2 regions of the Thermomonas brevis genome follow, and region 1 is predicted to be linked to the other one. Evidence: riboswitches for the same ligand, from Rfam matches in the RefSeq annotation. Region 1 holds a riboswitch; the other holds the start of a gene.

Region 1 (3,405 bases):
GGCACCAGCGCTCGCTGCGGCGGGCGAAGGCGTCGAGTTCGGCCACGTCGCGCGCGGCGGCCACCACCAGGGTGCCGTTGCGGCGCGTGCCCGGGAACCGCGCCGGCCACCAGTCCAGCGCCTGCCGGCCGAGTTCGGCGACCGCCGGATCGGCGCCGACGCATTCGCACCACGGCGCCAGCATGCCGCCGGCGAAGCGGCTGGCGCCCGCGCCTCCGGGCCGCACGGCGCGCTCCAGCACCTCCACCTCGGCGCCGGCCAGCGCCAGTTCCAGCGCCGCCACCAGCCCGGTCACGCCGGCGCCGACCACGGTGACGCGCGCGCTCACGATCGCGCCTCCACGTACAGCTCGCCGCCGCTTTCGGCGAACTCCGCCGCCTTCGCCCGCATGCCGGCGTCCGCCTCCGCGCGCAGCTCCTGGCTGAGCTTCATCGAACAGAACTTAGGCCCGCACATCGAGCAGAAGTGCGCGCTCTTGTGCGCCTCCTTCGGCAGGGTGGCGTCGTGGTAGGCCCGGGCGGTGTCGGGGTCGAGCGAGAGGTTGAACTGGTCTTCCCAGCGGAACGCGAAGCGCGCCCGCGACAGCGCGTCGTCGTGCGCCTGCGCGGCCGGATGGCCCTTGGCGAGGTCGGCGGCGTGGGCGGCGATCTTGTAGCTGACGACGCCGGTCTTGACGTCGTCGCGGTCCGGCAGGCCCAGGTGCTCCTTCGGCGTCACGTAGCAGAGCATCGCGGTGCCGAACCAGCCGATCATCGCCGCGCCGATCGCCGAGGTGAGGTGGTCGTGGCCGGGCGCGGCGTCGGTGGTGAGCGGCCCCAGCGTGTAGAACGGCGCCTCCGCGCAGGCGGCGAGCTGGCGGTCCATGTTCTCGCGGATCTTGTGCATCGGCACGTGGCCGGGGCCTTCCACCATCACCTGGCAGCCATGGCCCCACGCGACCTTCGTCAGCTCGCCGAGGGTGTCGAGTTCGGCGAACTGGGCGGCGTCGTTGGCGTCGGCCAGACTGCCGGGGCGCAGGCCGTCGCCCAGCGAGAAGGCGACATCGAACCGGCGCAGGATCGCGCAGATGTCGTCGAAGCGTTCGTACAGGAAGTTCTCGCGGTGGTGCGCCAGGCACCAGCGCGCCATGATCGAGCCGCCGCGCGAGACGATCCCGGTGACGCGGCGCACGGTCAGCGGCACATGGGCCAGGCGCACGCCGGCATGGATGGTGAAGTAGTCCACGCCCTGCTCGGCCTGCTCGATCAGGGTGTCCTCGAACACCGCCCAGTCGAGCCGCGCCGGGTCGCCGCCCACCTTCTCCAGCGCCTGGTACAGCGGCACCGTGCCGATCGGCACCGGCGCGTTGCGCAGGATCCACGAGCGCAGGTTGTGGATGTTGCGGCCGGTGGACAGGTCCATCACCGTGTCCGCGCCCCAGCGGATCGCCCACACCAGCTTCTCCACCTCCTCGGCCACGCCGGAGGACAGCGCCGAGTTGCCGATGTTGGCGTTCACCTTCACCAGGAAATTGCGGCCGATGACCATCGGCTCCAGCTCCGGGTGGTTGATGTTGGCCGGGAGGATGGCGCGGCCGGCGGCGAGCTCCGCGCGCACGAACTCCGGCGTCACCAGCGCCGGCAGTGCGGCGCCGAACGATTCGCCCGCCGCCAGCCGCTGCAGCTCCTCGGCGCTGGCGGCGGTGCGCGCCAGGTTCTCGCGGTGGGCGGCGAAGACCATTTCCTCGGTGACGATGCCGGCGCGGGCGAACTCCAGCTGGGTGACCGGCTGCCCCGGCCGGCCGCGGCGCAGGCGCCGCCGCGCCGGGCAGGGCGCGACCAGCCGCTCGCCGCTGGCGTGGCCGTTGTCCTCCGGGCGCACCGCGCGGCCCTCGATGTCCTCGAACCCGCGCGCGGCCAGCCAGGCCTCGCGCGGCGCGGGCAGGCCGGCGGCGAGGTCGATGGCGGCGGCGTCCTCGGTGTAGGGCCCGGAGGTGTCGTAAAGGCGCAGCCGCGGCGAGTGCGGATCGTCCAGCGCGACCTCGCGGAACGGCACGCACAGGTCGGGATGGCCGGGCGGCGACAGATAGACCTTGCGCGAGCCGCGGATCGGCCCGGTGGTGACGGGGCCCGGACGGGCGTCGGGATGCTGCTGCATGGATCTCCTCCTCGTGCGAAACGCGGGAGATCCGGGCGGGACGATGCAACGGCGCGCGCCGCCGCATGGGCGCCGCGCGTTTTCTTCCGTTCCTACGCCGGTATGACCCGGATCAGGTTCAAGGGTCAGCTCGACGCTTTCTCAGCCCCGTACGGGGCTCCCCTCGGAATGTGCGGGAGGATCGGCGCGGTCGCCGGCGCTGTCAAGCCGGGCCGGGCTTGTCCCCGCCCGGAACGTCCCCACATCGCCTTGACGGGGTGCATGGCCCAATGGAAGTTGAACGGGCCAGCGTTCCACGGATGCAACGCTCAGAACTTCCGGCCCGGTTAGCAGTCATAGATGGCGACTGCTAGAATCGACCGCATGAGGGAACCCGCCATGACATCCACCGCGCTCGTCGCCAACAATCTGCCGATCCCCAGCGCCATGGGCTCGCTGGAGGCCTACATCAGCGGCGTCCACCAGATCCCGGTGCTGTCCGTCGAGGACGAGCAGCAGCTGGCCCGCCGCTTGCGCGAAGACAACGACATCGCCGCCGCGCAGGAACTGATCCTGTCGCACCTGCGCTTCGTCGTGCACGTGGCGCGCGGCTACAGCGGCTACGGCCTGCAGCTGGGCGACCTGATCCAAGAAGGCAACATCGGCCTGATGAAGGCGGTGAAGCGCTTCGACCCGGCCGTGGGCGTGCGCCTGGTCAGCTTCGCGGTGCACTGGATCCGCGCCGAGATGCACGAGTTCATCATCAAGAACTGGCGCATCGTGAAGGTCGCGACCACCAAGGCGCAGCGCAAGCTGTTCTTCAACCTGCGCAAGAGCAAGACCCGCCTGGGCTGGCTCAACGCCGAGGAAGTCAGCGCGGTGGCGAAGGACCTGAACGTGTCCGAGCGCGAGGTGCTGGAGATGGAGTCGCGCCTGTCCGGCCGCGACATCGGCTTCGACGCGCCCGACGACGCCGACGACGACCACGCCCCGCCCGCACCGGCGCACTATCTGGTCGCCAACGAGCAGGACCCGGCCGCCGCCTACGAATCCGCCGACAGCGAGGCCGACCAGCTGGAAGTCCTGCGCGAAGGCATGGCGAAGCTGGATGCGCGCTCGCGCGACATCATCAGGCGCCGCTGGCTGGACGCCGACAGCAAGGTGACCTTGCAGGAACTGGCCGACGAGTACGGCGTCTCCGCCGAGCGCATCCGCCAGATCGAGGCCAACGCGCTGAAGAAGATGAAGGCGCTGTTCGCGGCGTAAGCGCCGCTTCGCCATCGATGCAAC
Region 2 (3,405 bases), 1.3 Mb from region 1:
CACCGTGAAGTCGTGCTCGCCCGCGCGGCCGCCGTAGCGCAGGCCGGCGTCGAACACGTCGTAGGCGGGCACGCGCACTTGGCCGTCCGGCGTGGCCGGATTGGCCGAGGCGTGGCGCCAGCCGGCCTGCAGGCCGAGCTGCGGCAGGGCAGGCAGCGCGTAGTCGAGATGCAGGCTGGCGCGCAGGCGCGGCACGTTGACCACCTGATTGCCGTCGTAGGCCGCGATGCCGGTGCCCTGCGCGCGGGCGCGGATCAGGCCCACGCTGGCGTTGACGCCCAGCGCGTCGGCGAGGCGACCGTTGGCGGACAGCTCCAGACCCTCGTGCACTTCCTCGCCGCGCTGGACGAAGGTGAAGCCGGCGCTGGACGCATCCGGCTGCGCGTACTGGTAGGGCTGGCGGATGCGGAACAGGGACGCGTCGAAATCGAGCCGGTCGTTCCAGCGGTACTTGACGCCGGTTTCGAGCTGGCGCGACAGCCGCGGATCGAGGAATTCGCCCTCGTTGCTGGTCCACGACGGCGCTTCCTTGCCCAGCGAAATCCCCTCGCTGTAGCTGGCATAGGCGGTCAGCGCGGCATCCGGCTTCCACAGCAGCGCGGCCTGCGGCAGCGTCTTGGAGATGCGGGTTTCGCGTTCCGGCACGTCGTGCTTGTCGCGCGCGCGTTCGTGCAGGCGCGCGAACTGGCCGCCCACGATCAGCTGCCAGCGTTCGCCCAGCGACAGGCGATCGACGAGGAACGCGGAACGCTGCCAGCTGTCCAGCCGCCGCACCTTCGGGCCGATCTCCTCCGGCGACGGCGCGAACGCGGGCGGCTCGCCGCCCGCGATGTTGCCGGTGCCGACGTACTCGTTGACGTTGCGGTGGCGGTCGATGCTGCGATGGAAGGCGCTGACGCCGAGGCTGACGGCGTGGCCGATGCCGCCGGTGTCGAAGCGTCCCTCCAGCGTGGCGCGCGCGTTGTCGCCGACGCGGGTGTCGCCGGGATTGCGGTAGTCGTAGATGTCGTAGCTGCCGTCGGGCGCGAAGTAGTTCGGCGGGCTGCCGCTCCAGCAGGCGTCCACGTACCAGCAGCCGTAGGCGAAGGCGACGTTGTCGTCGATCACGCTGCGGCTGCGGCCGGCGGCGAGGCGCAGCTGCCAGTCCTGGTTGAAGGCGTGGCGCAGGCGCGCGCTGGTGTTGGCGGAATGGATGGACACCGGCTGCTGCCACGGCTGGTAGCCGAGCATCAGGGTGGGATCGGGATCTTCAGGCAGCGCCGTGCCGCCCAGCAGTTGGTAGCCGGACACCGAGCGCTGCGCGCTGCTATGGTAGTTGCCGTCCAGTTCCAGCGTCGTGTCCGGGCCGATCTTCCAGTCGGCGGCCAGCGCGTAGAAATTGCGTCGCCCGTCGGCATGATGGACGTAGGACTGCATGTCCTCCCAGGCGACGTTGGCACGCAGGCCGAAGGTCGGCGTCAGCCAGCCGCCGACATCCAGCGCGGTGTAGAGCGAGCCCTGCGAGTCGGTGCCGAGGGTGAGCGCGCGCACGGCTTCCGGGCGCTTGGAGACGAAGTTGACCACGCCGCCGGGTTCCATCACCCCGGCGGTCAGCCCGGCCAGGCCCTTCAGCACTTCCACCTGCTGCTTGTCTTCCAGCGCGATGGCCTGCTCGCCGGTCATCGCCAGATTGTTGCCCCGGTAGCCGGTGCCGGCGTCCAGTGCGAAGCCGCGGATCGCGATGTTCTGGTAGTAGCCCACCGGCGCGTAGTTGTCGCCCAGCGAGGCGTCCTCGCGCGCGAGTTCGCTGAGCGTGCGGATCTGGCGGTCCTCGATCTGCTGGCGGCCGATGACGCGGATCGACGCCGGGGTGTCGCGCAGCGGCGCGTTGCCCCAGCCGTCGATGCCGTCGGCGCGCGGCTTGTCCGCATCGGGAGTCACGAGCACCGGCGCCAGCCTGGTGATCTGCGGATCGTCGTCCACGCGTTCGTCGCCCGGCGCGGCGGTGGCCAGCAGCGGCAGCAGCGCGAGCAGGAGGGGAGTGCGGGAAAGTGTCATCGTCGTCGCCTTCGGTGGGGAGGTCGAAGCGACGGCACGCCGCCGTCCGCGCGGACAGGCTGCGTCAATCAAGCTCCCTACGCCGGTGCAAACCGGATCAGGTTCCAAGGGACTCTCTCAGCCCGGCGACGCCGGGCACCCCCGCTTCAGTGGGCGCGATTAAACCACGAATCCCCGCATGGGACGTGAATCCGCGGCTCAGGCGGTGGCGTGGATCGCGTCCAGCAGCGCGCGTCCGGCAGCGGTGTCGAACCACGCCGCGTGCCCCAGCAGGAAGTCCCGCCAGCCGATGTCGGCCTGCTCTTCCGCGCCGAGCACCCCGAGGAAATAGTCCATCTCCGACAGCGCGAAATCGACGTGCACCAGCGGCAGCAATTCGGCCAGCAGCGCACGTTGCGCCGCATCCAGCGGCAGCACTTCGGCGTAGCCCGCGATCAACGCTTGCGCCGTCTCCGGAAACACCGCCCGCATGCCCTGTTCAAGCTGCAGCCAGGCGACGGCGTTGCGCTCGATCGCGGTGGCGAGGTCGTACAGGGCGAAGGTGGGCGCGCACAGCCCGAAGTCGAGGACGGAGGCCGCTGCCGCGTCGTCGCCTTCGCTGCTCCAGAACAGGTTGGAGACGTGCCAGTCGCCGTGCGTCCACAGGCGCGGCAGGCTCGCCAGCTGCGGTTGCACGCGGCGATGGCGTGCGGCCAGCGCCGACGCTTCGCCGCGCCAGTCGCGTTTCGCGAGATAGCCGGCCAGCGCGGGACGCCGCGCGCACCGCGCCTCGATGGCGTCGAAGAAATCCGGTGCGCGCAGCACGTCGTCGCGCGCGACCAGCAGCGAAGCGCTGCGCGTGGGTGCGACGAAACCGGCGGCGGTGCGATGCAGCCGCGCCAGCATGCGGCCGGCGCTGCGCGCATGGTCGAGCCGCAGCAGCGGCGTCCATGAGGGCACGTCCCGGTACAGATCGATGCCGACGGCCGGCGCATGTACCTCGTACACCCAGTCGCCGCACTGGATCGCGGTGTCGCCGTGGTCGTTCACCAGGATCTGTGGCACCGGCAGACCGCCGTCGCGCAGATGGGCGATGAAGGCGTGCTCCTCCGCCAGCGCCTGCGGCGTGCGCACGCGGACGTGCTGGCGCTTGACGAAGACTTCGCCCGCGGGCGTCCGCACTCGCGCCGCCGCGGAGAATGGGCGCGGGCTGTGCCAGAGGATGCGCGCGGGCCCGCGCAGCGGCGCGAAGCCGGCCAGCAACGCCTGCACGTCCGCGGCGTCGAGCGGCGGGTTGCGCCTTGCGATCTCGTCGCCGCTCCAGCCGTGGATGCGGTGGTTGCTGGCGGTCATGGCGGCCCCATGAAGCAAAACGCCCAGCGCGGGGCT

Evidence for each region. A riboswitch is a leader RNA that binds a small molecule or an ion and turns the genes downstream of it on or off. The one in region 1 is predicted to bind thiamine pyrophosphate.
Region 2: another riboswitch for thiamine pyrophosphate. It lies ahead of H9L17_RS03290 (TonB-dependent siderophore receptor); the one in region 1 lies ahead of thiC (phosphomethylpyrimidine synthase ThiC).

The regions. Positions count from the first base shown of each region.
Region 1 covers NZ_CP060711.1:2,007,818-2,011,222, reverse strand. Annotated here, with positions in the region: gene H9L17_RS09210 (FAD-dependent oxidoreductase) at 1-328, opposite strand, end outside; gene thiC (phosphomethylpyrimidine synthase ThiC) at 325-2,136, opposite strand; TPP riboswitch at 2,209-2,310, opposite strand; gene rpoH (RNA polymerase sigma factor RpoH) at 2,515-3,381, shown strand.
Region 2 covers NZ_CP060711.1:718,061-721,465, reverse strand. Annotated here, with positions in the region: gene H9L17_RS03290 (TonB-dependent siderophore receptor) at 1-2,037, opposite strand, end outside; TPP riboswitch at 2,095-2,190, opposite strand; gene H9L17_RS03285 (phosphotransferase enzyme family protein) at 2,236-3,369, opposite strand.